2 linked regions of the Lacibacter sediminis genome follow. The protein of the gene in region 1 binds, or shares a complex with, the protein of each later gene. Links are inferred from orthologs where the notes say so. Each region holds a gene or a part of one and is shown on either strand. Other genes may lie near its edges. The genes, in order: metK and groL.

What was found.
Region 2: the proteins of metK (region 1) and groL are in contact, whole or in part, in a cryo-EM structure (PDB 8P4O), measured with the Escherichia coli proteins. The link is inferred for Lacibacter sediminis from one-to-one orthologs.

What each region holds. Positions count from the first base shown.
Region 1 is NZ_CP060007.1:2,848,519-2,864,955, reverse strand. The notes cover bases 1,451-4,280. They hold metK (methionine adenosyltransferase), read left to right. Parts: upstream 1,451-2,152; coding sequence 2,153-3,409; downstream 3,410-4,280. Other genes in these bases: H4075_RS12075 (TonB-dependent receptor), read right to left, coding at 4,254-4,280; rlmB (23S rRNA (guanosine(2251)-2'-O)-methyltransferase RlmB), read left to right, coding at 3,487-4,251; H4075_RS12090 (DUF4270 family protein), read left to right, coding at 1,451-2,079. Outside these bases: H4075_RS12095 (glycogen/starch synthase), read left to right, coding at 1-579; more of H4075_RS12090, read left to right, coding at 595-1,450; more of H4075_RS12075, read right to left, coding at 4,281-6,602; H4075_RS12070 (hypothetical protein), read right to left, coding at 6,644-6,862; H4075_RS12065 (porin family protein), read right to left, coding at 6,883-7,548; H4075_RS12060 (hypothetical protein), read left to right, coding at 7,796-8,788; H4075_RS12055 (hydroxymethylglutaryl-CoA lyase), read left to right, coding at 8,821-9,678; H4075_RS12050 (GSCFA domain-containing protein), read left to right, coding at 9,678-10,652; H4075_RS12045 (hypothetical protein), read left to right, coding at 10,881-11,072; H4075_RS12040 (hypothetical protein), read right to left, coding at 11,112-11,762; H4075_RS12035 (HD domain-containing protein), read right to left, coding at 12,252-12,851; H4075_RS12030 (tetratricopeptide repeat protein), read right to left, coding at 12,933-14,198; gyrA (DNA gyrase subunit A), read right to left, coding at 14,226-16,437. UniProt on the Escherichia coli protein: Catalyzes the formation of S-adenosylmethionine (AdoMet) from methionine and ATP.
Region 2 is NZ_CP060007.1:3,730,220-3,746,659, reverse strand. Bases 4,912-7,744 are described here. They hold groL (chaperonin GroEL), read left to right. Parts: upstream 4,912-5,425; coding sequence 5,426-7,063; downstream 7,064-7,744. Other genes in these bases: H4075_RS15810 (alpha/beta hydrolase), read right to left, coding at 7,401-7,744; H4075_RS21695 (hypothetical protein), read left to right, coding at 7,213-7,335; H4075_RS15820 (co-chaperone GroES), read left to right, coding at 5,038-5,319. In the rest of the region: transcription antitermination factor NusB, read right to left, coding at 1-631; H4075_RS15825 (T9SS type A sorting domain-containing protein), read left to right, coding at 759-4,817; more of H4075_RS15810, read right to left, coding at 7,745-8,429; H4075_RS15805 (lysoplasmalogenase), read right to left, coding at 8,590-9,261; H4075_RS15800 (hypothetical protein), read right to left, coding at 9,263-10,174; H4075_RS15795 (FeoB-associated Cys-rich membrane protein), read left to right, coding at 10,352-10,678; H4075_RS15790 (FKBP-type peptidyl-prolyl cis-trans isomerase), read left to right, coding at 10,737-11,249; H4075_RS15785 (L-serine ammonia-lyase), read left to right, coding at 11,333-12,760; H4075_RS15780 (peptidase domain-containing ABC transporter), read left to right, coding at 12,906-14,603; H4075_RS15775 (HlyD family secretion protein), read left to right, coding at 14,614-15,975; H4075_RS15770 (TolC family protein), read left to right, coding at 15,998-16,440.

The sequences.
Region 1 (16,437 bases):
ATCAAAGTTGCTTCTTTACCCAACGCACGTTTGCAGGTTTATTTTTTAGAGAACGAAGATTTCTTCAAACGCAAGTTCATTTATCATGATGAAAATGAGAAGTGGTTTGATGATAACGATCTTCGTACGATCTTTTTCTGTAAAGGTGCCTTGGAAACTGTAAAGAAATTCGGATGGCCTCCTGATATCATTCATTGCAGTGGCTGGATGACCGGTTTAATTCCTATGTATCTGCAAACAGCATATAAGAAGGAGCCTGTTTTTGGTAACAGCAAACTCATTTATACTGTTGGTCAAAATACATTTAAGGAAAAACTGGGAGCTAAGTTTTTAAAGCTGGCAAATATTCATGCAAGTATTAAAGACAAAGACCTTGAGCCTTATAAGGATGCGAACAACACAGCCATGTTCCGTGGTGGTGCGTCGTATGCTGATGCGATTACATTTGGTGCTGAAAAAGTAGATAAGAAATTGTTGGAAGAGTTCAACAAAGTGCGTGGAAAGAAAGTGTTACCATTTAAACCAGATGGTGATTTAACAGACTATTTACAACTATATACCGACCTTTCGTCGAAATAATATTGTCATCATTCTATGAGTTTTCTCACACCGGAAATGCGCAGTAAAAGTTCCTTTTTATTTGTATTTTTATTTTTTGCGATTCTTATCAGCAGTTGTACAAAGTTAGAGCGTACAACTTTGGGAGGTGATCTGTTACCTGGCACTGATCGGTTGATCACAGACACCATTATACTTCCTGTTACAACAACCAACTATCTGGAAATCGATTCAACATATAGTGGTAAAGCAGATCAGCATTTGTTAGGTTATATCAACGATCCGATGTTTGGTACAACAACTGCCTCTATGTATCTGCAGTTACTCCCAACACTTTATCCATTTGCATATCCTGTATCAAAAGACAGTTTGTTCCTTGACTCATGTGTACTCTCATTATCTTTCACAGGTGCATATGGCGATACTTCTGCAGTTTCAAAAGTGAATGTGTATAAAATCAGTGACCCAACGTTTAAAGCAAATAAATTATACCGCTTAACAGACGCTCCAAATTTTTCTACAGGAGATTTTCTTGGATCAGCTTCTGTTACTGTAGGTGACATCAGAAGGCCTTACCGAGCTGCATATAAACCTGATAGTGTATTTAATCAACTACGTATTCGTTTGAGTGATGCGTTTGGTCGATTGTTATTGGATCAGGACAATGTAAATGGTGCTTTTCAGAACGATACAACGTTCAAGAACTTCCTTAACGGTTTTGCAATTGTTGCTGATTCTGTTACAAGTGGAAATGTGATCAACTATTTTCAACTTACCGGCGAAACAACAAGACTTAATCTTTACTACCGTTTAAAAAACAGGGAGGGAAAGGATACTAACTCAGTTGCACGTTTTACCTTCGTGAATGATACCATCCGCAGTGCTAATGCAAACAAAATACATCGCAATTATGCGGGCAGCACTGCTCAGCCTGTAATAAATGCCGGTGTTCCATCGAGCCTTGTGTATGTTCAATCAGCTCCCGGAACAGCCGTTCGGGTGTCGATTCCTGGTCTTGATACATTAACAAGAGGTTCTTACATCATTCATCGTGCAGAGTTGGTTGCCCAGCAGGTTTACCAAGGTCCGTTGACGCTTGAAAATATGTTTATGCCGCCTTTCCTGCATATGTCGAGTTTCTCTGCTTCAGGTGCTGTTGAGCCGATCCCTTTTGATCAGCAATACTACATGACACCAGCTTCTACCTTAAATCAGCAATTGGATACAATGTTCAAGTTCGATTATGATTATACTGGAGGAGGGAACAATTTTATAAGGGACGCTTCCAATAATCTTATCTCTGAATATCGCTTGAACATGACCAGCTATATTCAGAACCTCGTGAATAATAAAACAACAAGACGGGACTTTAAACTTTCGGCTCCATACATTGTTCATTTCACTGCCAAAAAAGCCAGTGCTTCGTCTCTTAACCCGTTAGCTTACGGTCGTGTGCAACTCGGTGGGGGCTCGCATCCTACACAAAAAATGTATGTGCGTATCTATTACTCAAAGCCGTAAGTTTTGAATTGTTTCACGGCTTATCTTTGCGGCTTTCCGAACAAAAAATAACGGAACATCTAAACTCATTATTATGCCTTACTTATTTACATCTGAATCAGTTTCTGAAGGTCATCCTGATAAAGTAGCTGACCAAATCAGTGATGCACTCATTGATAATTTTCTTGCATTTGATGCTCAATCAAAAGTAGCCTGCGAAACATTGGTTACAACCGGCCAGGTTGTTTTGGCTGGTGAAGTACGTTCAAAAGCTTACCTCGATGTTCAGGAAATTGCCCGTGGTGTAATTAAAAAGATCGGCTATACAAAGAGTGAATATATGTTCGAAGCAAACTCATGTGGTGTGTTAAGCGCTATTCATGAGCAAAGTGCTGACATTAACCAAGGTGTTGATCGTAAGAAAAAAGAAGAACAGGGCGCCGGTGACCAAGGTATGATGTTTGGTTATGCAACTAACGAAACAGAACATTACATGCCATTGGCGTTGGATCTTGCTCACAATCTGTTGATCGAGTTAGCGGCTATCCGTCGTGAAAAGAATTCAAAAATGCCTTACCTGCGTCCTGATGCAAAGAGCCAGGTAACTTTGGAATATGATGATAACAATCAACCGGTTCGCATCGATGCAATTGTTATCTCTACACAGCATGATGATTTTGATGCAGAAGCAAAAATGCTGGCAAAGATCAAAGCTGATGTGATCAACATTCTGATCCCACGTATCAAATCAAAATACAAGAAATACGCTAAGCTGTTCAATAATGATATTAAATATCATATCAACCCCACAGGTAAGTTCGTAATTGGCGGACCACATGGCGATACAGGTTTAACCGGTCGTAAGATCATTGTTGATACTTACGGTGGCAAAGGTGCGCATGGTGGTGGTGCATTCAGCGGTAAAGATCCGTCTAAAGTAGATCGTTCAGCTGCTTACGCTACACGTCACATTGCAAAGAACTTAGTTGCTGCAGGTTTGTGCAGCGAAGTGTTGGTGCAGGTTTCTTATGCAATTGGTGTTGCAAAACCAACTTCAATTAACGTAAATACTTACGGTACTGCAAAGGTTGATTTAAGCGATGGAGCTATTGCCAAGATCGTTGAAGGTATCTTCGATATGCGTCCTTACTTTATCGAGCAGCGTTTGAAACTGCGTAACCCGATCTACAGCGAAACTGCTGCTTATGGTCATATGGGCCGTGTTCCTGAAGTAGTAGAAAAAACATTCAAGAGCCCTGATGGTAAAGTGAAAAAAGTAAAAGTGGAACTGTTTACCTGGGAAAAATTAGATTATGTATCGAAAGTGAAAAAGGCTTTCGGTTTAAAATAACCCAAACAAAACCATCAATGTGGTTCAACCCATAAACCGAAAGGTTTGTGGGTTTCTTTTTTATGTTTCTTTGCAGCGTGAAACAGTTCCGTCAAAAACAACAACGTCCCAAGAAATCTACTTTAGTGATCGGCCGCATTCCTGTGCTTGAAGCTTTACAGGAAGGGAAGCAGCTTGATCGCATTTATATGCAGAATACCTTGCATGGCGATGTTGCAGAAGAAATTCAAAAGCTCGCATTTAAACAACAGGTGCCCGTTAATAAAGTACCGGTTGAAAAGCTAAACAGTTTTAATGTAAGCGATCACCAGGGATGTCTTGCGCAACTTTCAAAGATCCGTTACCAGGATCTGCAACAGGTAATTGACTGGGTAGTGGAGAAAGGCGAAGTGCCAATGTTCGTTATTCTTGATGGTGTTACTGATATTCGAAATATTGGTGGCATTGCACGCACTGCTTTGTGTTGCGGCGCTCATGCGATTATTATTCCCGATAAAGGAGTAGGGGCATTGAATGAAGATGCAATTCTTACAAGTGCGGGTGCTTTAGAATTGATTTCTGTTTGCAGAGTGAACAGTTTAATGAAAGCTGTTGATGATCTTCATCTGAATGGCATTCGTGTATTTGCCAGTGAAATGACAGCGAAGACAAGTATTTATGATTGCGATTTCAAAGAACCCTGCGCCATTGTCATGGGTGGTGAAGAAAAAGGTGTTTTTCCCGGACTGATGAAGATCTGCGATGAAACTTTCAAAATCCCCATGAAAGGAGATTTTGAAAGTTTGAATGTAGGTGTAGCAACGGCCATGATATTGTATGAGGCAATGAAGCAACGGGGATAATTCTAAAAATCTACCTGATAACTCAACACAGGAACAATGCCCGATTGTTGTTTGAATGTCCATTGATTAGTTGTAGGGTCATATCTTCTGCCTAAGGGATCAATGTTCTTTTGTGCAAACAGATTCTGAATATCAAGTGCAAGCTGCCAACTGATCTTCTTTTTATCTTTTCGAAGTGAGATACGTCCATCAGTTCTGAAGTATGCATCTGTATATTCTGAGTAAGGCTTTGTTTCATCAAGTACAGGTTGTCTTGAGCTTCCGTTTTGCACAGCAGCAAGAGGGGAGAGGGGCACGCCTCCATTGTATAACACTTTCCAACCTGCCTGCAGTACTTTATTCTTTTTCAGTTTCCATTCTTTTGCACCAACCCATGATGCGCTTGTACGTGAGTTAAACCGGGTGTTGTATGATTTGCCATCCAACGGAATAAACTTTGAATCAAACACAGAGAATGATGCGATCATGAACAGACCTTTCGAGAAGAATTTTTCCAATGAAAGATCAACACCGGTGTTTGTTCCTTTTCCTTTACTTACCAATGGTTCATTGGCATAACCTTCCATCTCATTCAATATCCAATAAGTTCTGTCAATATTGTCTACAACAGGTATCTGAAATAACTGTTGGCGATAAGCCTCTACATGAAAGCGCCACTTCTTTCCCAGCATTTGATCAAATGCAAGGATGTAGTGATGTGATCGCATCATCTTCAGATCCTTATTGGGAAAAGAAGAACCTGACTGATAGAAATAAGAACCCAGCGGAAGAAGTTTGCTGTGCAATCCATATGCAGCAGTAAGATTGGTTTTAGCAGAAAAACGATATTGTACTGAAAGCCGTGGATCAATAACAAACTGTTTGTTCAACGCAAAGTACATGCTGTGTACACCGGGGTTGATGAGAATGCGGCTGTTGGGCTTTATTCCAAATTGCAGATATGGTTGTAACAGCCAACTGTTTCCTTCGCCCATGATCACATTTGGTTTGAAAGAATTGTTTGTATAATTCCATTCGCCTTTATTAAACTTATAATCCAGCAGACTTGCATACATGCCTGCCTTAAAGTTTACAACTGTATTTACTTTATGATTAAATGAAACAGTTGCTGAAACACGGTTGTTGTTATACAGTTCATCATTTACTTTCGTTGCCACCTGTTGTTTCGTAAGCGTATCATCCACCCATTTGATCTGCTGTCCCATTACTGCAATGGATGTTTTGATAAACGACTTCGTATTGAGTTTGATCGTTTGTGCAATGCCAAACGCACCCATCAACGTACTGTTTTCATAAACAGCATAATCATCATACTGCTTCCATTGTGCTGTGTCGTCTACGGCAAGAAAGTTTTCTTTACTGTAACCACCCATTCCCCAGATATTTGTTTGTACCGTATTCTTCTTGTTATTGAATGCAAGATTGAAGGATACATCCTGAAATTTATTTCGTTCACGTTCATCAACGAGATTAATGCCGAAGGCGTTTAAAATATCCAGAAATGAATAACGATAGTTGACCAAATAAGAACTTCTTCCTTTCTGTATGGGTCCTTCAGTTGAAAACTCAAGACCGATCATACCTGCCTTAAATGTATGTTCTGCTTTTTGCTGATTGCCTTTGCGAAAGTGCACATCAAAAGCACCGCTCAATACATCGCCGTATTCAGCAGCCAAGGCTCCGGTGTAAAAATCTGAATGATCTAAAACACTTAAACTGAAAATGGTAATACCTCCGCCGCTGCTTCCTCTGCGTGCAAAGTGATTGGGATTTGGAATATCCAAACCTTCCAGTCGCCAGTTCATACCCACAGGATTATTACCACGAATGATAATATCGTTTCTGCTATCTCTGCTTGGTTGCACGCCGGGAAACCCCATGGCCATGCGACCTGGATCATTGGCACTTGCAGCGAATCGTTGTGTTTCCTCTGCAGAAAACGATCGGCCACTCACCAGTGCGTATTTATTGACGGGTAGTTTTGGATTTCGGGTGCCCGTGATCGTTATCTGCCCCAGACTTTTCTTTTCTTCTATAAGTGTGATCTGCAAATCAGTTTCTTTTGCAGAGTTGAGAATAAAATAATCTGATAGATAGATCTGGTAGCCAACAAAGCTTACTTGCACACGTTGGCGGCCAACAGGTATGCCAGGCAATACAAAATTACCGGAGGTATCTGTCATGGCTGTAAAGAGCGTCCCTTCAATTGTAGCTGTTGCGCCTTTAACGGGTGATTGGCTTTCGGCATCAACCACACGCCCACGTATAGTTTGTGTTGGAGTTGTAACCTGTGCTTTTACTTCTGATTTCATCCATACGGTTATCAAAATGAGTAAATGTGAGATTCGCATAGTAAATGGTTTAGTTGGTGATAATAGTAGCGGTGATGCGGTTAGCAAAAAAACTCAAAGAGTACAGGAAAAGTGATTTTGATTTGATCCGTTCGTTTCGAACGTTTCAGGAAGAAAACAAGAAGCCAGTTCCAGAAACGAGCGCTTAAACTTTGATTTGATGAGGCCGGGGCAGTTGGGGCTTCCCCGGTCTCTTTGCGTTGTTCTTCTTCAAGGATATATTTATAATCGCCTTTATTTGGGTTGAAGTTGTGTTCCATGTAGTGTTCTTTGTTTGATTTTATTTGCCAATCATCCAACCAATTTTCAATGAGTAATAATCGAATCGGTTGGACATATCCTTTGCATCATCACCAGGGGTTAAGTTTAATAATCCCATGTTATAATTTGCAGATACAACGAATCCTTTGTTGATCATATATCCAATTAATACGTTTGCCCCAATATCAAAGGGACGTAAATCATCCTCATTGGAATTGCCAAAATCTAATTTTCTGTCCTCCTGTTCCTCTCCGGTTATTTTTAGTTTACTTTTTCCGCTTATTGCGTATGAAAGTGTTGGGCCGGCTCCCAAAAAGAATTTGCCTTTTTCGCCATTTGTATTATAAAGAATTGGTAGCTGTAACTCGAGACAACTTAATCTGCCCTGCCAGTTAATGGTTATAGTTTCCGCTCCAAGAGATTCATAACTCTCAGACTGCTTTGCACCTTTTTGAACAAAATTTAATCCGGGCGCAAAAGAGAAGTTTTTACCTATGGGCACAGTCGTTACAAAACCAATATTCAAACCTGCAATAGGATCAGATATTTCGGTTTCATTTTCTTCCTTGTCTCTTGAAACTGCATTTGAAACTGAGATTCCGGCATTGAATCCAAATTTTACCTGGGAAGAAGCTCTGAACAAGCTGAATGAAAATACTGCGGCGATGAGTAGAATCTTTCTCATTGTTTTAGGTTTTGATTGTTAGTGATAGATTGTCAATTGACATGTCAAACCTACATCTGTCGATAGGCCTTTCATAATTGCTTAACACCTGTGCATTTTTCAATTTGGCGGTTAATACCACAAACCGGCCATTTCTACCTTCAACACGGTATTGTGATTTGCGAAAAATCTGACTATCTTACTAGTAATTATTAATTTCTGCAAATCATCGGTCACTCGTTTGCAGAAAACCCAAAAACCAGAGATTATGGATACGAACCACCCACAGGTACTGTTATTCCAGTACATTAAGACTTCATTGCCATCTCATATTTCATTGGTTGACCAGGTAGCAGATTTGCTTAACATCAGTAACGACAGTGCCTACCGTCGCATACGAGGCGAAAAGGAAGTATCCCTTTCTGAACTCAAAACACTCAGTCATCATTTCAAAATATCAATTGACCAGGTTTTACAATTACAAAATGAGCTCGTTGTTTTTCGTGCACCTGAAATAAATGATGAACGTATCTCGTTTGATCAATACCTGAAAGCAATGCTGGAATACATGAAATATTTCAACTCATTTGCAAGTAAGCGGATGCTTTATTTCTGTAAGGATATTACGTTTTATCATTTTTATCTCTATCCTGAAATTGCGGCCTTTAAAACTTTTTTCTGGAGCAAGACAATTAAGGATATGCCGGAGTACAAAGGCAAATTGTTTTCGCTTGAAGAGTTTCCTTTGCTTGATTGCTTTCATCTTGGTCAGGAGATTATCCGTGAGTATAATAAAATTCCTTCCCTGGAATTATGGAACGCAGAGAGTATCAACAGTACGTTAAGTCAATTAAAGTATTACAAAGAAGGCGGATACTTTAAGCACCCCGAAGACTTGAATATCGTTATTGATTCTTTCCAGAAATGTCTTGATCATATTGAGTTGGAAGTTGAAAAGGGGATCAAGTTCATGCCCGGGGATCCGGATATCGTTTACCGGGCACCACTCCAGTTTTATGTAAACGAAGTGATCATTGGCAGTAATACCATTCTTCTGGAATTAAATGAAGAGAAGCTTTCCTTCGTTACCTACAATGTGTTGAGTTATCTTATTACAAAAGATCCCCGCTTTAATGAAAAAGCATTTGCCAATTTTTTTACACTGGTTAGTCGATCAACTCAAATCAGCGCAACGGGAGAGAAAGACCGTAACCGTTTCTTTAATGCCATGCGTGAGAAGGTAAATGCATTAAAAGTTTAAAACCATTCACTTCGCTTAATTTTGTGCCGGTTATGGCGCAACAATCCATTAAACTTATTGAATGTCCACGTGATGCTATGCAGGGTTGGAAGACCTTTATTCCTACTGAGCAAAAGATCAGGTATCTGAATGCATTATTGGAAGTTGGTTTTGATACCATCGACTTTGGCAGTTTCGTTTCACCCAAAGCCATTCCGCAAATGGCCGATACAAGCCAGGTAATACCTAAACTTAAATTAGCAGATTCAAGGTCGAAACTATTGGCAATCATTGCAAATGAACGGGGAGCTGAAGATGCGGTTTTGTTTGACGAGATCAATTATCTCGGGTTCCCATTTTCCGTTTCGGAAACATTTCAGCAGCGGAATACAAATAGTTCGATCAATGAATCGATCAAAAGGGTAGAGGCGATCCAGGAACTTTGTATCAAGAATAAAAAGCAATTGGTGGTCTATCTGTCTATGGGTTTTGGTAATCCATACGGTGATCCATGGACGGAAGAAATTGTTTTCAGTTATGCGGAGCAGTTGGTTGAGTTGGGAATTGAAACAATCTCTTTGGCTGATACAGTTGGACTGGCTACTGCTGAACAAGTGAAACGAATGGCCGGTTATTTAGTGAATCAATTGCCCGAAACAGAAATTGGTGTGCATCTTCATTCAACAAGTGTTAACTGGCGTGAGAAACTGGCAGCTGCCTACGAAGCCGGTTGCAGGCGTTTTGATGGTGCATTAAAAGGAATTGGGGGGTGTCCCATGGCCGATGACGAGCTGGTGGGTAATATGGATACAGAAAAAATGATCGGATATTTTGAAGAAACCAACAGCCTGCAACTGAATACGCAAGCCTTGCAAAATAGCCTGCTGATTGCCGGTGAAATATTTAACTAATGAACCTGATCGCTACTATTGAGATTAAGCCGTTGCCGGCGCCCATAACACACCAACACTCGGTTTTATTGATCGGGAGCTGCTTTACAGAGCATATTGGAAATAATCTTAGTGATTTGAAATTCAAAGTATTGCAAAATCCAAATGGTATTCTGTTTGAGCCAATAAGTGTTTGCCGTAATCTTGTTTCTTATATACAGGATAAAGAGTACACCAGCGACGATCTGTTTCATTATAACGAGCTTTGGCAAAGCTGGAGCCATCACAGTCAATTCTCACAGCCGGATCAGAAACAGGCTTTGGAGCGAATAAATAACTCTCAACACACGGCTCATCAATTCCTGAAAAAAGCCGACTGGCTCATCATAACTTTAGGGTCATCATTCGTTTACAAACTGGTGGATAATGGCCGTTTTGTGGCCAACTGCCACAAGGCACCGGGGCAATGGTTCGACAAATACCTTATTCCAATCGACGAACAGGTAGCTGAGCTTGATAATACCATTCACCAGTTGTTTCATTTTAACCCCAAGCTCAAGATCATTTTCACCATCAGCCCGGTAAGACATTTGCGAGACGGTGTGGTTGAGAATAACCGGAGCAAAGCCCGTTTGCTGGAAACGGTACATCACCTGGTGAATAAGTTCGACCGGTTGTTTTATTTCCCGGCTTATGAACTTGTGATCGATGTATTGCGTGATTACCGTTTCTATGATATTGACCTGGCGCATCCGAACTATGCCGCTACGCAGTTTGTAATGGAAAAGTTTTCAGACTATGCGTTTACTGAACCCACAAAACAATTGATCAAAGAAATCCGCCAGTTGGTAACTGCACGAAATCATAAACCGTTTCATCCCACATCACAACTTCACAAACAGTTCCTGCAAAAGCATTACGAACTGGCAAAACGCCTGCAGGAGCAACATTCACACCTTGACTTAGCCGCTGAGCTTGAATATTTTAGGCTATAATTATTCGTATAATTAATATTATGTTAAACACCCCGCCACCAAAAGCCCGCCCACTCGTGGGAACTATAACCAGAATTACTAAACTTTAAAATAACCTTACTTTTGAGTAAAAGAGCCTTTATAAATTTTTGGTCTATTTATGTATACAAACATCCTTTATAAAAAAAGTTTTTACTAATATTGCTAAACAACTGTTACGCTTAAATATTAAATTCTAAATTCTAGCCCATGTCTAATGAGCAAATCAACACCCAAGTTTTACGTTCTGTCTTATCAATAGAGGCAAATATGGAACAAGTTGCCCAAAGTTTAGAATCAATAGATAGACGTCTTTCTAACTTAGAAGTCAAAATGTCAAAAGTTGGAAAGTGGCTTTCTTTAGAAAATGCCGACTTTGTCCCTACTACATCTGCTGAATAATATTTAAAGCCCCGTTTGGGGCTTTTTTGTTGCTTATTATCACCACTGATTTTCTTTTATAAGAATCTTCTTCATTAGTTGGTATGTGTGAGAATTAACCTCATAAATAGGCTTTTTTACATCCATCAGCGTAAAGCCATATATTTTTCTTAAAGGCTTTTGTTCGTCACCACTTTCATTTTCATAGTCTACTTTTAAGAAATAATAACAAGAGTCCGTCTTTGGCTGTCTAATGTCATTCCAAAATTCGGATGAAAATCTAAGAGCAGTCTGCTTTTCTAAAATTATAGATTCATTTGCCTGATTAATTGTTGTAGAACCACCGATTACATAACCTCCTTTAAAGGCATTTATCAAAACAAATTTCTCTTTTATTTTGTAAGCCATTTCGTCCGTTAAAGTTCCTACGCTTGCGATAAACTGGTATCTTTCAAAAAGACTGTCTTTAACTAGAATTGGATTAGGTCTATCGTAGGTCAAAACATCCAAAATAGGCCTATTTGAATTTTTATTGCTAATACCCTCGATTATGCTAACTAAACCCGTTAAAATGGCAAAACAAATCAAAAGCCAACCAAATCCATTGATTCGGTGCACCCCTTTTTTTTCTTTATTAACTATTAACTGATAACTAGGTATTATTATCCCTATCGCTACTATCAATCCTTTTAGAATCAAAAATATCGGCATTAACCTTTTTATTTTTCGTGTAAGCCGAAATAAAGGCGGCTATAAAAAAACCAAAGGAAAAAGATAGTAAAACTGATTGAATAAACAAGTATGTTGCCATAACATTCATTAACTTTGTTATGGCTGGCCAAGACAGCCGATATTATTTAACCATCGTTACAGCGGTGGTTTTTTCTTTTAATACACAAGGCCTACGGCCTATTTCCTGTGAGTTTTTGGTGAGCCATCCGAATCGGTTTTGCCTTTGATAAACTTACAAACCCGATTCCACAAGTCCATGTGTTTAGACATAATATTCTGTTATCAGACGTTCTCACTAACCGCAATCTTCCAATTCGCCGTGGGAAGCAAAACATAGCTAACACACCCGCCTTGCCATTATGTTTTGCTTCCCACGGCGAAAAGTCAGAAAGCTACATACTGCGTAAAATAAGAGCGTGTTGGTGAGAAGTCTTATAACAAATTTTTATGTTAAATAGCCGCACGGGACTACTTAACACTGGATTGTCTCTCTATCATGAATGGCACCAGAGTTTCCAGATCGACACCTGCCCTGTTTAACGCATCCATAATTTCTTCACGATTCACATTTGCCGCAAAGCTTTTTTCTTTCAATCGTTTCTTAACGCCTTTCAATTCCATGCCTGCATAACCTTCCGGTCGCATTAAACTGTATGCATGGATCAATCCGCTTAATTCATCGAAAGCATACAGCATCTTGTCCATCCTTGTTTCCGGCTCAACACCAAAATGATTTGGTCCATGACTCGCAATTGCCCGTATGATCTCCGGGTCAATATTCCTGGCTTCAAGTTCTTCAATGATCTTGCTGCAATGCTGGTCGGGCCATTGATCCCAATCTGCGTCGTGTAATAAACCAGCCATTTCCCACCGCCATTGATCAGCTTCCTGTAAACCTTCTTTTTCCTGTGCCCAACATTTCATGAGGTGGCCAACCTGTTTCATGTGAAGTTGCAGGCGTTCATTTTTCACCCAATCATTTAACAGCTTAAATGCTTCTTCCCGATTTAAAACGTTGCCGGTATTTTTCGGATCGCCAAAGCTTGTACGGTTCAGTTTCAATGACATATCTTATTAATTCTGTTTATTAAATGTAATAAAAAAAGGCTGTCGTAAAACGACAGCCTTAAAGTTGAGAGAACACCTGGCTTATTGATTTAACGCCTGGTATTTTGCATCAAATTCTTTCTCTTTATCCTTATTGCCGAGAAAACGATAGGCTTCTGTTAAAAGATACAAAGTTGATTTGTATTCGTTTTTCGTACGCTTATCTTTCATTTGATCGGCCGTCATTGCGGCAAAAATAGCCGCTGAATTATCTAAATAAGGAAGTGCCTCTTTCATCCGGTCTTCCATTTGTTTTTTCATCTCAGTCTTCTTTTGTGTGTCGGCCGGAGTTGTTCCTTTTATCTTCTTCATTTCATCCTGCATAAAAGCAGCTTCATTGAAATAGGTTTTACCGATCAGCAAATGAGCATCTGGCTGCTTTGGATCAAGTTCAATACACTTCTTCAATGCAGAAATGATCTTGTCGAAGTAAGCAGGTTTTTGTTCTGCTGTTGCTTTTGAATCCATATAGAGCCAGTTAAAGATCTCAGCTGCATAATCGTAACGCACCTCGTAATCTTTAGGGTCTGTTTCAACAATACCTTCGTACTTCTTAAATATTTCTAACGCATCTGCCCCGCTCTTACGCATTTTATCGAGTTCAATACGATCGTAGTAAGTATCCTTTGGATAAAGCTTACGTCCGCTTTCAGCATATTTAGCTGCTAACTCCGGATTTTTCTTCTGATCGTAGTAATAAGTAAGATAGCGGTACACCACATCATAACCTTCGCCACCAATGTTGGCATCAGCTATTTTCTGGAAGAAAGAAACTACTTCTTCTTTATTTTCTAACTGCATAGCAGCAGCACCGGCATAGTAATACAGGATGGTATCAACTTCGCTCAGCGCCCATTTATTTTTAAAGATGAAACGACCAACTTTGTCGGCTTTTTTATAGCCATCCAAAGCGCCCTGGTAGTTGCCGCTATTGTATAACTGGTTGGCTTCTTTTTGCAATTCGAGATAGTTATCAAAAATCGGATACTGCCTTGTCATCATATAAACTTCCGACTGTTTCTGGTCAAGCTCCATTGCTTTTTGATAGGCATCGAATGATTGCATCCATGCATCAGGAACGGTTGCCTTCAGGGTTGCATCTTTGGCGATCTGGCCATAGATCAATCCTTTGTAATACCAGGCTTCCCAATTCTTTTGTTCTTTTTCATTCGCTAAAGCAAGATCAACTGCCTCTTTTGCTTTTGGCCAATCTTTTTTGTCGTAAGCATTGCGGATCTTCTTTACATCCTGTGCAGAAAGACCCAGGCAAAACAGTACAGCAACCGCTGAGAAAAGAAATTTTTTCATCTCTTTATTTTTTGTGTTTATTGTTTTTTACTGATTGTCAGATGATTCAGGTGTTTCGTCGGTCGTTGTTGTGTTATGATCAGAGTTGTCAGAAATGTTATTGTCAGAACTATCAGATGCTTCCGGTAGTACATCAGTTGCATCTACTACTTCTTCCTCTTCATCCAAACGGGTAATTGCTGCAATTTCATCGCCATCATCAACCCGTATCAGTTTAACACCTTGTGTAGCACGTCCCTGTTCACTGATCTGATTCACTTTCATACGAATAGTGATACCACTCCTACAACTGATCATCAGATCTTCTTTCTCGGTCACTTCCAGCATACCAACCAACGGACCTGTTTTATCAGTCACGTTAATTGTTTTTACACCTTTACCACCTCTGTTGGTCATCCGGTATTCATCAACAGGGGTACGCTTACCGTATCCTTTTTCACTTACTACCAATACAGTGCGGCTGGTGTCATCCCTGTTAACACAAATCATACCAACCACCTCGTCATTCTCATCATCCACTTCAATACCTGCAACACCGATGGCACCACGACCCGTTGGTCTTACTTTTTCTTCAGGGAAACGAATTGCACGGCCGCTTTTCACCGCCATCATAATTTCACTGCTTCCATCAGTCATCTTCGCTTCTAGTAATTCATCACCTTCAACGATGGTGATAGCGTTAACACCAGTTGCACGGCGTCTGCTAAAGTCTTCCAAAAGCGTTTTCTTAATGATACCCTTTCTTGTACACAATACAATGTAATGATTCTTCACAAATTCTTCATCTTCGATATTGGCAACATCAATAATTGCTCTCACTTTATCATCAGGCGGTAATTGCATCAGGTTTTGAATAGCTCTGCCCTTGCTTGTTTTATCGCCTTCGGGAATTTCATAACTCTTCAGCCAATACACCCTTCCTTTTTCCGTGAAGAATAAAAGTGTATGGTGAGTAGATGCAACAAAGAGATGTTCTACATAATCTTCTTCTCTTGTTTTACTACCCATTGCTCCCCTGCCGCCTCTGCGTTGCTGACGGTATTCATTAGCCGAAGTACGTTTGATATAACCATGATGTGAAATAGTGATCACCACATCTTCTTCTTTAATGAGGTCTTCAATACGCACTTCATTGTCTAAGTAAGTGATCTCTGTTTTACGTTCGTCACCAAATTTCTCTTTTATTTCGAGTAACTCGGTTTTAATGAGATCGAAACGCATGGTTTCGTTTGATAAAAGCTCGTTCAAATGATTGATCAGTTTCATTAACTCATCATATTCATTCTTGATCTTATCACGCTCCATGCCTGTTAAACGCTGGAGACGGAGTTCAAGAATTGCTTTGGCTTGTATTTCATCCAATCCCCAACCTGCATTGATCAAATTCTCTTTGGCAACATCGGGTGTTGCAGAACTGCGGATGAGAGCAATTACTTCATCGAGATGATCTAATGCAATCAGATAACCTAATAAGATATGTGCTCTTTCCTGCGCTTTGCGTAATTCATATTTCGTACGACGTACAACAACCTCATGACGGAATTCAACAAACTCAGAGATGAGTTCTTTGAGGTTAAGTGTTTTTGGTCGGCCTTTTACAATGGCAACATTATTGATGCCGTAAGAAGTTTGCAGTTCGGTGAACTTAAACAGCTGGTTCACGATCACGTTGGCAACAGCATCACGCTTCAGGTCAACAACAATACGTGTACCTTCCTTTTGGTTACTCTCGTTGTTTACGTGAACAATACCTTCAATCACTTTATTATTCACCAACTGACCGATCTTATCGGTTAATGCATCACGGTTTACCTGGTACGGTACTTCTGTAATGATGATCTGTTCACGGCCACTTGTTTTTGTTTCGATGGTTAGTTTACCACGCAACACAACACGACCACGTCCAAAATGAGCACCGGCTTTAATGCCTTCCATGCCGTAAATGGTACCGGCAGTTGGAAAGTCAGGAGCTTTTACATGCGTCATCAACTCATCGATCGTAATCTCCCGGTTATCGATAAACGCTATACAGCCGTCAATTACCTCACCCAGGTTATGCGGCATCATGTTGGTAGCCATACCAACAGCAATACCACTTGAACCATTCACCAATAATTGCGGAATACGTGTAGGAAGAACCGAAGGTTCTCTTTCGGAATCATCGAAGTTGTTTTGAAAATCGACTGTTTCTTTATCGATATCGCCCAGCATACTTTCGGTAAGACGTTCCATTCTTACC
Region 2 (16,440 bases), 880 kb from region 1 along the record:
GCAGATCTTTTGCGAATTTTAATTTTTCGTTGCTCACGAATTGCTGAAAATCGCCGTTGTGCGGTTTTTGCAGCAGGTTAAGCATCAGCAGGTTGATCATATCTGCATCATCTTCCCAATGAAGAAAACGCTCCTCAATAAAGCTGATGAAATCTTCGTTGGGCAGCATCAGATCAGTGAAAATAAATTCAAGAATTTCCTTCTCCTGTTTTTTTTCACGTCCTTCAATTTTTATGTATTGTTTGTAAACATCCGAAGTCACCAATTCACTGTAAAGTTTCCTGATCCAGTCCTCAGCACCCATCAATTCAGGCTTGATTTCTTTGGCAGCTTTGTCATACGAAGTATGTTCAAGTAGTTGCCAAAGCAATGTATTACCGGAAATTTTGGTATTGATATTCAGGTCCGCAGCTGTGGGCAAATGCTTTGATGCCTTTTGCCGGGCATCGGCTTCAGCATAACGAGCTGTTTCTGTCAATATGTAAATAAGGAAAACAAAAAGTTGCCGGCTCTGGTCGATGTGCTTATCTAATGTTCGAATGGCCTCTTCTTTAGTAATATCACCCTCTCTTGTAAAACAGGTGTACAACGTCTGCATCACCTTAACCCGTATGTTTCTTCTGCTGATCATGTGGAAAGAACTTGTTTAAACAAACCGCAAAGATAAGTATTGCTTTGCCTTATATTTGATATTTATTGATTTTTGCATATAAGCCTTGCCAGATTTGAGTTTCAAAAGGCCACCCAACTAAATGAGCATGAAGAAAGTACTATCCATTATTGCCATCCTTTATTGTGTTACAACACTTGTCAGCTGCAATAAGGACAGAAATAAAAAAGTCTCAGAATATCGCATTGATGAACAATCTGAAACCGAAGAAACGGAGGACAAAGAAAACGAGGATGGTGCATATGAGTCGTTGATGATGGAGTATGAAATGACCCGTGACCCAAAGCTCGGGTATGTACCAAGAAACAGGTTGGTAAGAGCCTATGAAGATCTGATGATTGAGCGACGCTCCGGAAAGGTAGCCCGTATTTCAGCGCTTAATTGGGTAGAGCGTGGACCTTTTACTGATGTTGTAGGAGCCAGCAATGGTAATACACGAGGACCAAGTAATAGTGCCGTAACGGCCGGCCGTATAAGGGCCATTCATGTTGACTTGGCCGATGCTACAAAAAAAACAGTGTGGGTTGGTAGTGTGAGTGGAGGATTATGGAAAACAACTAATATAACTGCGTCTCCCGCCAACTGGATATTGGTTAACGACTTTCTTGGAAACCTTGCAGTAGCGAGCATTTGTCAAGATCCCAGTAATCCACAGATCATGTACTTTGCTACAGGAGAGCGTAACGGTAATATTGATGCTGTGCGTGGTGGTGGTATATGGAAAAGTACAAATAATGGGGTTAGCTGGAGCCTGTTGCCAAGTACGACTTCTTTTTGGAATGCTTCGAAAATTGTATGCGATGCTGCCGGTAATGTGTATGTTGGCACAGCCGGGAATGGCCGTGGTTTGCAACGTTCAACAGATGGAGGTATTACCTGGACGAATATTACACCTGTTACTCCTGAAAGTGGTAACCGTATTACTGATTTGCGGATTAGCAGCACGGGCCGTATGCATGTAACCATGGGTGCGGGAGGAAGTACGATCAATCAATCGGGGTATTTTTTTGTTGATAATCCTGCAACTGCAACTTCTGCCAGTTGGGTATCACCAACAACACCCTTTCTCAACTATCAGTACAATTGTGAGCTTGCAGTTGCAGGTAATACATTATATGTTTTGCCTTCTAACTCATCTGATCTTACTCCAACAATATATAAATCTACGGATGGAGGTGCTAACTGGTCAGCAACAACCACTTCACCTCCAGGTACCGGAACAGAGCCAACCATTAACGCCGGACAAGGCTGGTACGATCTTGCTATTGGAACAGATCCAACCAACCCGAATATTGTGATCGCCGGAGGATTAAATTTTTATAAATCTGATGACGGCGGTGTCACCTGGACACAGATCACTCGCTGGGTTGGTACAGCAATCAATTATGTCCATGCCGATCATCATTCGGTTGTTTGGAATGGTACACAAGTGATGGTGGCAACAGATGGCGGCATTTTCTTATCAACTGATAATGGAAATAATTATGAAGACCGCAATGTTGGATTACGTATAAAGCAATTTTATTCCTGTGCCATCCATCCCACATCAACCAATTATTTTCTTGGAGGGACTCAGGATAACGGAACACATCAATTAACTGCTGCTGGCCTGAGCGGAAGTACAGAAGTTCATGGAGGCGATGGTGGCTTTACTCATATTGATGAAAATGAACCTCAGTATCAGTTTAGTGCTACCACCCGAAGCAACTATCGCAGGAGTATTAACAGCGGAGCATCATGGTCGTCTGTTAATCAATCCCCAACGGTTGGTCTTTTCATCAACCCTACGGATTACGATGATATGAATAACCGAATGTATGCAAGTGGTTCCGGCGGTACATTTGTTCGATGGGAAAATCCTCAAAGCGGTTCAAATTTCACAACGCTTTCAATTTCTTCAGCAACCAGTACAACCGTAAGTAGTTTAAAAGTGTCGCCCTACACCAATAATCGTGTGTTTTTTGGTTCATCAGGTGGGAGAGTTGTGAAAGTAGATAACGCCCATCTTATTAACCCGACCGTAACAAATATTACCGGATCGAATATGCCCACAAGCAGTGCTACCATTTCAAGTATAAATGTGGGTACAGATGATAACAATCTCATCGCCACTTTTTCAAACTATGGAGTGCAGCATGTATTTGTAAGTTCAACAGGAGGTGGTACATCCGGTTGGACAAATATCACCGGTACTCTTCCAGATATTCCTGTGAGATGGGGGATGTTTTATCCGGAAGATAATGACAAGGCTATTGTTGCAACTGATATGGGCATCTATGAAACAGATGATATAAACGGAAGCTCAACAGTGTGGGTACAGAATAGTTCGTTCCCGATTGTGCGAACCAATATGCTTCAATACCGTCAACGTGATGGAACCATCTTAGCTGCTACCCACGGACGTGGCATGTGGACTGCAACACTCCCATCAGCTGTTCCTTATATTCGTTTTTCATCATCCTACACCTATAATACCGTACAGGAAGCAACCACTACGTCAGGCAATGTTTGCCGCAATTACAAAGATTATACTGTAAACATGCGTATTGACCAAGCTCCTGTGGGCGCTGCTACTGTCACCTTAAGTGTAGCCGGCGGTGGTACTGCGGTTCAGGGAATTGATTATGACTTTACCACCAATGGTAATTTCAGTACGCCTTCAAACGTGCTTACATTTCCTAATGGTTCAACTGCTGAACAACCAATAACGATTCGTGTGTACAATGATTCAGAGATAGAATCTGCTGAGTCATTTACATTGTCCTACACAGTAAGCGGCTCAACGAATGCATTAGCTGCTCCAAGTAGTCAGTCGTATAGCTTTACTATAACGGACAATGACGTAGCACCAATACCAACAAATTATAGCGGCAATTACGATATTGGTGTAGGTGATGCCAACCTGAATAACCAGAGTCCGTTCCGAAGTAACCGTTCTGCCTTCCGTTTGCAATACCTTTTTACCTCATCTGATTTAGCATCTGCAGGTATTTCGGGAGAAGGATACATTACATCAATGGTATTAAATGTCACAACAAAGAATAGTACAAAGCCTTTCAACGGATTTACTATTTCAATGGGAAATACTACTACCACCTCTTTAAACGGTTTTGCGGGAGGAACTCTTTCACAGGTATATTCTGCTAATTACAGTACCGTGTTTGGTCTTAACACATTTAATTTTTCAACGCCGTTTTTTTGGGATGGGGCCTCAAATCTTGTGGTGAATATCTGCTTTGATAACGGAGCTCTGCCGGTTGATGCAGCTGCTGATATTGTAGAGGGTACAGCTACTGCATTGGGTACAGGCATCAGAGCATCTTCTTATTCCGATGTGGTAACGAATGCAGGCTGTTCACTTGGAGCAGCGTTTATTTCTGACGCAAGGGCAAAAGTAACATTTGGGGCAAGTTCAGGAAACCCAATCGCCACTGCTCAAAATACTACCCGGAGTGAATTTGTTGCAACCAGTGGTACTTATTATTTCTACAGTGGCTTTGATATCATCAGTCGTATTTCGGAGGCTTCACGCAATTTCGAATGTGTTACTTCAAGTATAGCGGCATCTGGAAATGTTTGGCAAAGCTTTTTTGCTGGTCCACGCTCTCAAAAAATTGTGTTTGTTGATTTTGTGGGAACTCCGCAAAACAGCAGCTATTCGCTTGGTGTTTATTTCTCAGCTGCGGAGCTGGGTGGCAAAGATCCAAACCAGGTTCGCCTGGCTGGTACAACTGCAGGTACTATTGGCGCTGCCACCAGCGGAAACACCAATATCTACACTACAGCTGTAGCTAATTTTGGAACAGGTTATCTTTATACAGCAACAGTGTTTGGTCCCGGTTTGTATTTCCTTACGGAAGGAACAGTAACGTCGGTCCGTAATCCAACTCAGCAGGCAGATTTTGTAAAACTGCTGCAAAACCCTGTAAGCACAAGTATACCGTTAAGCATCAGTAATCGAAGCCGGCAACAAATACAGGCAACGCTGTTTAGCAACAACGGACAATTGTTGCAGCGCTGGGATCTTGGACGCACGGATGGCAACGACCAATTACCGATCAATGAAAAATCGATTCCGGACGGAGTATATATTCTACGGATAGATGCCGGTAATAAAACGCAAAGTTTCAAACTGATAAAACAGTAAATCATAAAGGCCCGTCCCATAGACGGGCCTTATCTTTTCTTCAGACAATTATGCAAATTTGTCTTCCTTCCTGTCAGAAATTTTGAACTAAAACCCCTGTTTCCCGCCATTTCTGAAATTTTTTCCTGTTCTGGCGGGGTGGCACTGTATTCGCTTACCTTCGTTGCCCCTTTGAAAGGGCATCAATAAATTTCATTTCAAAACCAAAAAACGAATAATTATGGCTAAGAAGGTAAGTGTTACCCCTTTACATGACAGGGTAATTGTGAAGCCTGCTCCTGCTGAAGAAAAAACAGCTGGTGGTATCATCATTCCCGATACTGCAAAAGAAAAACCACAACGTGGTACTGTAGTGGCTGCCGGTCCCGGTAAAAAAGACGAACCTGTAACCGTAAAAGTTGGCGACACGGTTTTGTATGGTAAATATGCCGGTACTGAAATCGCAATTGATGGTGATGATCTGTTGATCATGCGTGAAAGCGACATCCTGGCAATTGTATAAAAGCCCGAAGCTGTTAGCCATTTGCTGCACGCAAAGGCTTGTAGCTTGCAGCGAACAGCGTGAAGCTTTAATTTTTTAAATTAATTAATTCTCAAATTAAATAACTATGGCAAAGCAAATCTTCTTCGATATTGAAGGAAGAAATAAAATGAAGAAAGGTGTTGACATTCTGGCCAACGCCGTGAAAGTTACCCTCGGTCCTAAAGGACGTAACGTAGTAATCGAAAAGAAATTCGGTGCACCGGCTGTAACGAAAGATGGTGTTACTGTTGCAAAAGAAATTGAACTGGAAGATCCTATTGAAAACATGGGTGCTCAAATGGTGAAAGAAGTAGCTTCTAAAACTGCAGACATTGCAGGTGATGGTACTACTACTGCAACTGTATTGGCGCAATCAATCATCAGCGAAGGTTTGAAAATGGTTGCTGCTGGTGCAAACCCAATGGATCTGAAACGTGGTATTGATAAAGCAGTAAAACTGGTAGTTGAAAATTTAAAAAGCCAATCGCAAACTGTTGGCAACGACAGCAAAAAAATTCAACAGGTTGCAACTATTTCTGCAAACAACGATGAAACTATTGGTAAGTTGATCGCAGAAGCATTTGCTAAAGTTGGTAAAGAAGGTGTGATCACTGTTGAAGAAGCAAAAGGTACTGATACTACTGTTGATGTAGTAGAAGGTATGCAGTTCGATCGTGGTTATATTTCTCCATACTTCGTTACAAACAGCGAAAAAATGGAAGTTGAATTGCAGAACCCATACATTCTTATCTATGATAAGAAGATCTCTGCAATGAAAGATATCCTCCACATTCTGGAGAAAGTTGCTCAAAGCGGTCGTCCGTTGTTGATCATCTCTGAAGATCTTGAAGGTGAAGCATTGGCAACATTGGTAGTAAACAAACTCCGTGGTACATTGAAAGTGGCTGCTGTAAAAGCTCCGGGCTTTGGTGACCGTCGTAAAGAAATGCTCACTGATATTGCGATCCTCACTGCAGGTACAGTAATCAGCGAAGAGCAAGGTTACAAATTGGAGAATGCTGATTTGACTTATTTAGGTCAGGCTTCTTCTGTAACAATTGATAAAGACAATACAACAGTTGTTGGTGGTAAAGGAAAGAAAACTGACATCACTGCACGTGTAAACCAGATCAAAGCACAAGTTGAAAACACAACTTCTGATTACGATAAAGAAAAATTACAAGAGCGCCTTGCTAAATTAGCCGGTGGTGTTGCTGTATTGTACATTGGTGCTGCTACTGAAATGGAAATGAAAGAAAAGAAAGACCGTGTAGATGATGCATTACATGCAACAAGAGCTGCGGTTGAAGAAGGTATTGTTCCAGGTGGTGGTGTTGCTTACATCCGTGCAATTGATGCATTGGAAGCAAAAGTTCGTGGACAAATTGAAGATGAACAAACCGGTATGCAGATCGTTCGTCGTGCACTGGAAGAACCAATGCGTACATTAACTGCTAACGCAGGTATCGATGGTTCGATCGTTGTACAGAAGATCAAAGAAGGTAAAGGCGATTTTGGTTTCAATGCACGTACAGAAGTGTATGAGAACCTGTTCAAAGCAGGTGTAATTGATCCTACAAAAGTTAGCCGTGTAGCCTTGGAAAATGCAGCGTCTATTGCAGGTATGTTGTTAACAACAGAAGCTGTAATTGCTGATAAGCCGAAGAAAGAAGAAGCACATGCACATGGCGCTCCTGATATGGGTGGCATGGGTGGTTACTAAGAAAGTGGGAAGTGTAAAGTTGAATGTCGAAAGTGTCTTCAATTTAAACACCTCAACAACTTGTAACAGCTTGAACATACAAACAAAGTCCTCTGGTAAAACAGGGGACTTTGCATTTCAATGATTCATCACGATTAAAAACATGAGAAATGAAAAAAGTAAACATGCTTTTACCGTTTATGTTGAAATTGAAAAACAAAATCAATCAATTATTGCAACGTATCAGAAGGGGAGATGATGATCCATTTGATAATCCTTATCTGATCTATTAAATCAAAACCTCCTGCAACCGCAGGAGGTTTTGATTTATGAACAAAGTCAATGAAATATAAATGAATTACAGAGTAAATTTCATCTGCAGGCTGTTGAGGAAACGTAAGGATTGTTGCAATGCTGTTTTCCCTGCTTCTGTATCCAGGTTAAACTGATATTCATGCGGAAGTGCAGGTTGTAAATCCTGCGGGAAAAAGAGTGTATCTACCTTTGCATTGATCGTTACCAGTTTTTCTGCCAATGCTTTTGAATGCGACAATAGCGGATCGCCATTACCTGCAGAAATAAAACTTGGAGGATAACCTGCTTCTATGTAATTAATAATCGAAGCTGTTTTGAACAATTCATTTTCTTTGTGATTTTTCGATCCGCTGTAAGCCCAAAGTACAGTCTGCATAAATCCACCAAATGCACCTTCTGTGTTTACATTGTCTATATCATAAGGTCCGCAGTACAATAATTGTCCTGCGAGCTGTGAAGGATTTAATGAGGGCATAATGCCGATTAATTTTGCGTAACTGCTGTTGTAAATAATATTTGCTGTTTGCGAAGCAATATGGGCGCCACCTGAATCACCCGCCAGAATAAAATGAGCCGTGTCAATATGAAAACGGTTGGCCTGTTTTTGCAGATAAGCCAATGCCGCTGCAGTTTGTTTCAGTGGTGTGGGGTATTTTTTTTCGGGAGCAACCGAATAATCAATCGATACCGTAACATAGCCATATGATGCAAGTATTTTACAGTAATTCCGGATGTGCGCCTTATCGCCGGAGATAAGCCCGCCACCATGAATCCATACGATTACGGGTAATAATTCATTGGCTGCAAGAGAAGAAGGATAATAAACATCTAGTTTCGCATCTTTATCTGCAGCATCATACACTTCATCCAAAATTGCAGTGATATTTTTTGGTACATGTTTTTCTAATGCATCATTAGTCGTAACGCCTCCTCTGTTAAATGCGTTGCGGATGATCATTGCTGAAGGCCAGGGCGATAATTTGAACGCAGCAAATACAATAACTGCAAGTGTGAAGAGAACAATAAATATGCGGATGAAAAACTTTTTCCAGCTAAATGTTTTTGAAGCCATGGGAGTTTTGGTTTGTAAACAAAGCGATGTTTTCAACAATAAGATAAAAAAAAGAAATCGTTTTTTGCAAGTGTGCTGAAGAAAATAGTAAGGGAATGATGAAGCGATTAAACAACTACTTCTGTTTTTTCTTTTTCCGCAAGACGATAAGTTGGGTGAATTAATTTGGTTGGTTATTGATCAATGCTCCCTTCACAATCAGATACTGTGCAGCAGCATAGGTAAGCATCACACATAAACTTAAAACAACATCATGCATGGCAAATAAATTAACAGCCAATAACGAATCTGAAATAACAAATAATATTGCCCCGATTAAAAATAATACAGCTGCATTATCACTGGTCTTCCGTTTTGTATTGATCGCTGACAGCAGCATGGTCCCAATCGTAATGCCATAAACCGTCACCGGTATTTTTAGTGCATCAAGAAAAGGGTAGAGCTGCCAAAGGAAAATGAGAATGTAAATCAATACGGGAATTCCGATCAATGGTTGTAATTGTATTAATCCTTTCTGCCCTTTTCCTGTTTTTAGAAAGTAAACAATGTAGAAAACATGCGCCAGCAGGAACGAAACCAACCCGGGTATAAACATTCCTTTCATTTGAAGCAATACATCGCCTGCCCAGGAAAGTAACAACGCAACAAGTATAAGTTTGAAGAATGTTCCACTCTGTTTAGCAGATGCGATATAAAATCCCAGCATCAACAAAGGCATCAGCAATGGTTTGGTAAACCATCGTAGTTGCGGTTGATCAAAATAAATGAATAGCAATTCAAGCACAACCACCAACGCATAGATGCCAAAGATGATTTTTGCCAGCTGCTTCATACTAGTTACCCGGTTTCACAACCTGTGCTTTAATGCCATACCAGTTTCGGAGCGAATCTTTCACTTTCGTGCTGTCAGAAAGCGATTTCTGTACAAGCAATATCAGTTGATAAGTACTGCTGTCTTTCATAAGTAATGAAAGTTCTCTTCCTCTTGTTTTGTGAAAAGCAATACGGGCATCGGCTTTGCTTTTTGTAGCAGCTGTTTCAAGAATAAGTTTTAACGAGCTTGTATCAACTAGAGGTGCAGGCACAACCGGTGCCACAGAATCTTTCACTACGCTTGCAGTTGTATCAGGTTGTTGTGTTGTGGTATCTGCAGGAGTAATTTGTTCAGTAAGGTTTGTTTCAGGTTCTTGCGGTTTATCTTTTTTTGGAATAGCCAAATAAACAGCCCAGCCAACCAGCACCAACGCTACAATGGTTCCCAGAATAATGATCGGCTTTTTTGAACTCTTCCGTTCTTCATGTGAAAAGTCAATTTCCTTTTCACCTTCTGCTAATACCGTACGGTCACGAACATGATCGGTATTAATTGAATCAATTTTTTCCAGGGCAGGACTGCCTTGCTCAAATGTAAACTGGTTGTCTTTAGTTTTATTGATGGAGCCAATGCCTTTAATAGGAAACGGTTTGCCAATGTTGATCAGCTGCATACCATTGCTTATATACGATTCAAGATCGCTCATGGCAAGCGGCTTCATTTTGCCTGTCTGTTGCATCAGGAACTGAAGCAGACTTTCATCAAGAACGGCATTACGGTTGGTGGTAAATGAAATAGTATCGGCAGGCCATCCTTCTTCTTTTAAATCGTAGATATTAACCGAAGGATTCAGATCAAAACGGCCAAGACCTGGGAGTGTAAGACTTTTCTCCTTGTACAGATACTGTGATAATATTTCCTGGATTTTCACGGATAATTTTTTTCAAACATACTTAAAAACCAGCTTTTATCATAGAAATAGAATGCCGACGTTCAGGACAGCCCATTTATAAAGGGTTCAAGCCCTTGATTTTACTGTTTCCGCAAATCTTCGTTAAAGAAGACATAGGGCTGAACGCTGTTGCTTACATTTGCCAAAAATAACAGCATGCTGTCGGCACAGGAAAAAGAGTTTATGCAGTGGTGGGAGCAAAACCGTAGCAGGGAAAAGAGACTGTTGAGCCAACTTACAATAGGTTTGCCATTAGGTCTTGCATTTGGGTTCCCGATTTTGCTGGCAGTCATGTTCAGGGGCTGGTACAAAAACATGCCTTATGTATCAGGGTCACAGTTGACCATAATCCTGATCGCCGTTTTACTGGTGATCGTGTTCTACGCTATTTTCAAGATGCGTTTTAAATGGGAGATGAATGAGCAACGTTATCTTGAACTGAAGCAAAAATTAGAAACAGAGGCAACGTTAGAGGAAAAATGATTGTCAAAATAAAGCAGGTCTTTTAATTGAAATTTGAACTAAAACAAAATATCGTAACATGAAGTATGTAGTTGGATTATTGATGGCAGTAGCTATGTTAAGTGCGTGTAAGAAAAAAAATAGTGAGGAGTGTCCTTACTCTGCTGAAAATACATCGGCATCGGCACAGGAAGAAGCTGTAGTGACAAATTATATTGCTGCAAATAACATAACAGGCACAACTGAGTTGGGAACTTCCGGTATGTACTATGTAATTGATGCGCAAGGAAACACTAATAAACCTGCGCTTTGCAATACCGTTGTTGTAAAATATAAGGGGCAGCTTGCAAATGGAACAATTTTCGATCAAACAACGGGAACATCAACAGCATCTTTTACTTTAGGTAGTTTAATTGAAGGATGGAACCGTGGTATGCAATTAGTAGGTGAGGGTGGCAAGATCAGGTTGTATATTCCCTCTTCATTGGGTTATGGTGCAGCGGGGTCGTTTAATCCGAATACCGGTTTATATACCATTCCTCAAAATGCTATGCTCATTTTTGATGTTGAAATTGTAACTGTTTATAAATAAGTAATCTCAACAAGCGAATAGAAAAGCTCTCCTAAACAACGGGGAGCTTTTTTGTTTACTTACTTTTGTAAAAACTCAATCACTTGTCATACGAACCTATTTCCGTTTTCGATATGTTTAAGATCGGCGTTGGCCCATCCAGCAGTCATACGCTTGGGCCATGGCGTGCCGCTCAACGTTTTGTTCAGTCAATTCAAACAATGCAACCGTTAGAGCAGGTGGCAACTGTGCGTGTGTTGCTTTATGGGTCATTAGCGAAAACAGGGAAAGGGCATGGAACTGATGTCGCTATCCAGTTAGGTTTGTGTGGTGAAGATCCTGTTACATTTGATGTAAATTCTATTGATGCACGCATCAGGGATATTGCTGACATGAATGAAATTCTTTTGGGAGGAAAGCACGAAGTGGCTTTTGATCCAAGAGAGGATATTGATTTTTTGATGACGGAGAGTCTTCCTTATCATCCTAATGCCGTTACATTTCTTGCTTCATTTAATGATGGCACTTCTATAGCTGAAACCTGGTACTCCATTGGTGGTGGTTTTGTGGTAAAAGAAAACGAGGAGTCTACCGGCCATGCACAGGTGCAGTTACCTTTTCCTGTTGATACGGCCGAAGATCTGTTGCATTGGTGCATGAAAACAGGCATGAGTATCAGTGAAGTGGTGATGGAGAATGAAAATGCGTGGCGCAGCGAAGAGGAAACAAAGCAAGGCGTAATCAACATCTGGCGTGTAATGCATGAATGTATGTTTAAAGGTTGTCACACTGAAGGTTATTTGCCGGGTGGTCTGAATGTGAAAAGACGTGGTGCCGGTTTGAATAAAAAATTATTGCAGCAGAAATCTTATACTGATTTTCAGGAGTGGGTGGAAGCCATTCGCAGTGGTGGTAATGATTTTAAATACACACTCGATTGGGTAAGTTGTTTTGCATTGGCAGTGAATGAAGAGAATGCATCTTTCGGCAGAGTAGTAACAGCTCCAACTAATGGAGCCGCCGGTGTTATTCCTGCTGTATTGATGTATTATGTTTGTTTTTGTAATGGTGCCGATGAAGAAAAGATCATTCGTTTTTTATTAACTGCTTCTGAAGTAGGAAGCATCTTTAAAAAAGGTTCTACCATTTCTGCAGCAATGGGTGGCTGCCAGGCCGAGATTGGCGTGTCAAGTGCAATGGCTGCGGCTGCACTCACTGAATGTATGGGAGGTACACAGCGACAGGTGTTGATGGCGGCTGAAATTGCAATGGAACATCATCTTGGCTTAACCTGCGATCCTATTGCAGGATTGGTGCAGGTTCCATGCATTGAACGGAACACCATGGGTGCAATCAAAGCTATCACAGCCTCTCAACTTGCATTACAAAGTACACCCGATTTTGCAAAAGTATCATTAGATGCTGTGGTGAAAACCATGTGGGATACCGCAAAAGATATGAATCACAAATACAAAGAAACTGCCGAAGGCGGTTTAGCCATCAATATTCCAATTGCTCTTCCCGAGTGTTGATACCCGTTAGTTGTTAAAAAAAACAAAATCAGTCAACAGCGCTTAACAATTTTGCAGAAATGCTGTTCTTTTGCAAACGATTTAAAAAACTGTTCAAAGGAGCGGATTTAAATCAATAACTTTCTTTAACATAACGGTCAAATTAATGGCAAATTACCAGGCAGGAAAGGACCTTAAACGTCCGCTGCAACGCTTATTACAGGTATTGAACCTGGAGCGAAAGGAGATTGGTGCAATTTATTTTTATGCAATTCTTGCAGGGTTATTGCAGCTTGCTGTGCCATTGGGTGTGCAGGCCATTATCAACTTTGTACTTGCCGGCCGTATATCTACTTCCATTATTGTTTTAATTATTCTTGTTGTGATCAGTGTATTCTTTACCGGTTTGCTGCAGGTAAACCAAATGAAGATCATTGAAAAAATTCAGCAACGGATCTTCACCCGTTATTCATTTGAATTTGCATGGCGTATCCCCCGTCTCGATTTGAAGAAGATCGATCAGTATTATTTACCTGAGTTTGTCAACCGTTTTTTCGATACCGTTAATTTAGAAAAAAGCTTAAGCCGTTTGCTGCTCGATATTCCGGCGGCATTGATACAGGTATTGTTTGGTTTGATCTTGCTCTCTCTATATGCGAATGTATTTATCATCTTCAGTTTACTGGTTATTTTGATCCTGTTTGTTATTATTCGGGTAACATACGCAAGGGGTTTGTCAACCAGCCTCGATGAAAGTGAATATAAATATGAAGTTGCCGGATGGCTGGAGGAAATTGCACGTGTATTGAAATCATTTCAGTTTTCCAGAGGTTCATCATTGCCCATGGATAAAACAGATGCACTGGTAACCAAATACCTTCATGCACGCACCAGTCATTTCCGGATTCTGTTAATGCAGTACTGGACATTGATCGGGTTTAAAATTCTGGTAACGGCAGGTATGTTGATTGTTGGTGCTGTATTGCTCGTGGGTAATGAAATTAACGTGGGACAGTTTGCAGCAGCAGAGATCGTTATTCTGTTAGTACTGGCGTCAGTTGAAAAATTGATCCGCAGCCTTGATAAAATATATGACATTTTAACCAGCGTTGAAAAGTTAGGAAAAGTGATAGATAAGCCGCTCGAATCAGAAGGAACATTACGCCCCGATTCATCTGCAAACGGATTATCAGTTACGGTAAACGATCTGCATTTCAGTTACAACGATCAAACATCGATACTGCAGCAACTTTCATTCAATGTAAAGCAGGGAGAAAAAATTTGTATTAAAGGCGGTGATGGTTCAGGTAAATCCACGCTGTTAAAATTACTCACCGGTGCTTATGCAGATTTTGGAGGAAGCATATTGATTAACGATATACCGATCGGTAATTATAACCCTGCATTGCTGCGTGCAGAAACAGGCATCCTGTTTCACCAGCAGGATATTTTTCAGGGTACATTGTATGAAAATATTTCTTTAGGTGATACTTCGGTAACAACTTCACAGATCACAACACTTGCAACGCAGCTTGGAGTCAGCGATTTTATTTCTTCTCTCAAAAATGGATTCGATACACAAATCGATGCAGCAGGAAAGCGCTTGTCCAGTGCCGTTATACGAAAAGTATTATTGCTCCGTGCATTGGTATCGCATCCAAAATTATTATTGCTCGAAGAACCATGGTTTGGCTTTGACGCAGATTGCCGTGAAAAAGTGCAGCAATACCTGCTGCAGAAAATACCAGGCACAACTGTGATCGTCATTTCAAACGATGATGTGTATGCACGAAGGTGCAATCGTGTTTTATATATGCAGGACGGACGAATTGTAAAGGAAGAGCAGCCAACTGTTAACCGTTAAATTAAACCACATGTCGTTTCAACTACTTACACCGGATATACAGGAAAAAACAGGTAAGCCGCTCCGATCATTCAATGAAATTTACCGGCAGCACAAAACCAGTAAAATACGCCGCTACTTTTTTTTCATCATTGGTATTACCATCATTATACTTTTTTTGCCGTGGACACAAAATATCCGCAGCAACGGCACAGTTACTACACTTCGGCAGGAGCAACGCCCTCAACAGGTAAACAATATCATTGGCGGACGAATTGTAAAATGGTGGGTGAAGGAAGGCGACTTTGTGAAGAAGGGTGATACCATTTTGCAGTTAGCAGAGATTAAAGATGATTACCTCGATCCGAACCTGTTGCAACGTACCGAACAGCAACTCACTGCCGAACAAATGACGATCGATTATTATGAAGGGAAAGTAAGTGCTACGGGTCAGCAGATTGCCGCATTGGAAAATGAACGGGAATTAAAGTTGAGTTCAATCGATAATAAACTCATACAGACAAAGCGAAAAGTGCAGAGTGATAGCATGAAAGTGAGTGCGGCTATGAATGAAATGAATGTAGCAGATCGACAACTCGAAGGCGCTGTAAAAATGTATGAGCAAGGTGTTATTCCGTTAACTGAATTTGAACGCCGCAAAGTGATGCATCAGAATGTGAATGCAAAACTGATCGGCGCACAAAACGATTTCAATAACAGTAAACAGGATCTGCTGATTCTTCAACTGGAACGCAGTGCAGCCATCCAGGAATATGCAGAAAAAATTGCAAAAGCATCCGGCGATCGTTTTCAATCGCAATCACAAATTTCAACCGGGCAGGGAAAAGTAGCGAAGCTGCAAAATCAATATGACAACTACAGAATACGAAACGGACAATATTTTGTGTTGGCACCACAGGATGGACAAGTGATCAAAGCCATGAAAGCGGGTATCAATGAAATGCTGAAAGAAGGCGATATGATCGTTGAGATTGTACCAAAACAATATCAACTGGCAGTAGAAGTTTGGGTAAAGCCAATGGATCTGCAGTTGCTCACCATCGGACAAAAAACACGTTTTATGTTCGATGGATTTCCGGCAATTGTTTTCAGTGGATGGCCGCAGGCATCGTATGGAACCTATGCTGGTGAAATTGTAGCCATTGAATCAAACCTCAGCAGCAATGGTATGTTTCGTGTACTCGTTGCAGAAGATAAAAACGAACGGCCGTGGCCAACCAATATGAAACTCGGAACAGGTGCCGTAAATTTTACGTTGTTGAAAGATGTATCGGTGTGGTATGAATTGTGGCGGCAGATCAATGGTTTTCCACCGGATTATTATCGTCCGCAAACAACTGCCAACGGAAAAGAAGAAAAAGAAAAAAAGTAAGCAAGCAAAAACGGCCACATACATGATGAAGCACAGAATTTTGAGTTTATTGATTTTGTATACCGTTGCATGCATTCCATTGCGTGCCCAGGACACGTTGCGTGTGTTGGCAGAAGATGAATTTATTACGATTGTAAAACAGCATCACCCGGTTGCAAAACAGGCGGGTTTATTGGTAGATGCTGCAAGGGCACAACTGCTTTCAATCCGTGGAAACTTTGATCCCATAGTTTTTTTGAACAACGATCAAAAAACATTTGATGGTAAGAACTATTACAATTATACCAATGCAGAGCTGGGTATACCCACCTGGTTTGGTGTGGAATTATATGCAGGACTTGAAAACAATTTTGGTGATTTTCTTAATCCTGAAGTTTCGGCCAGCCGTACCAGTTATGCAGGTATCAGTTTGCCGTTATTGAAAGATCTGATCTTGGATAAACGCCGTGCTGCATTGCAACAAGG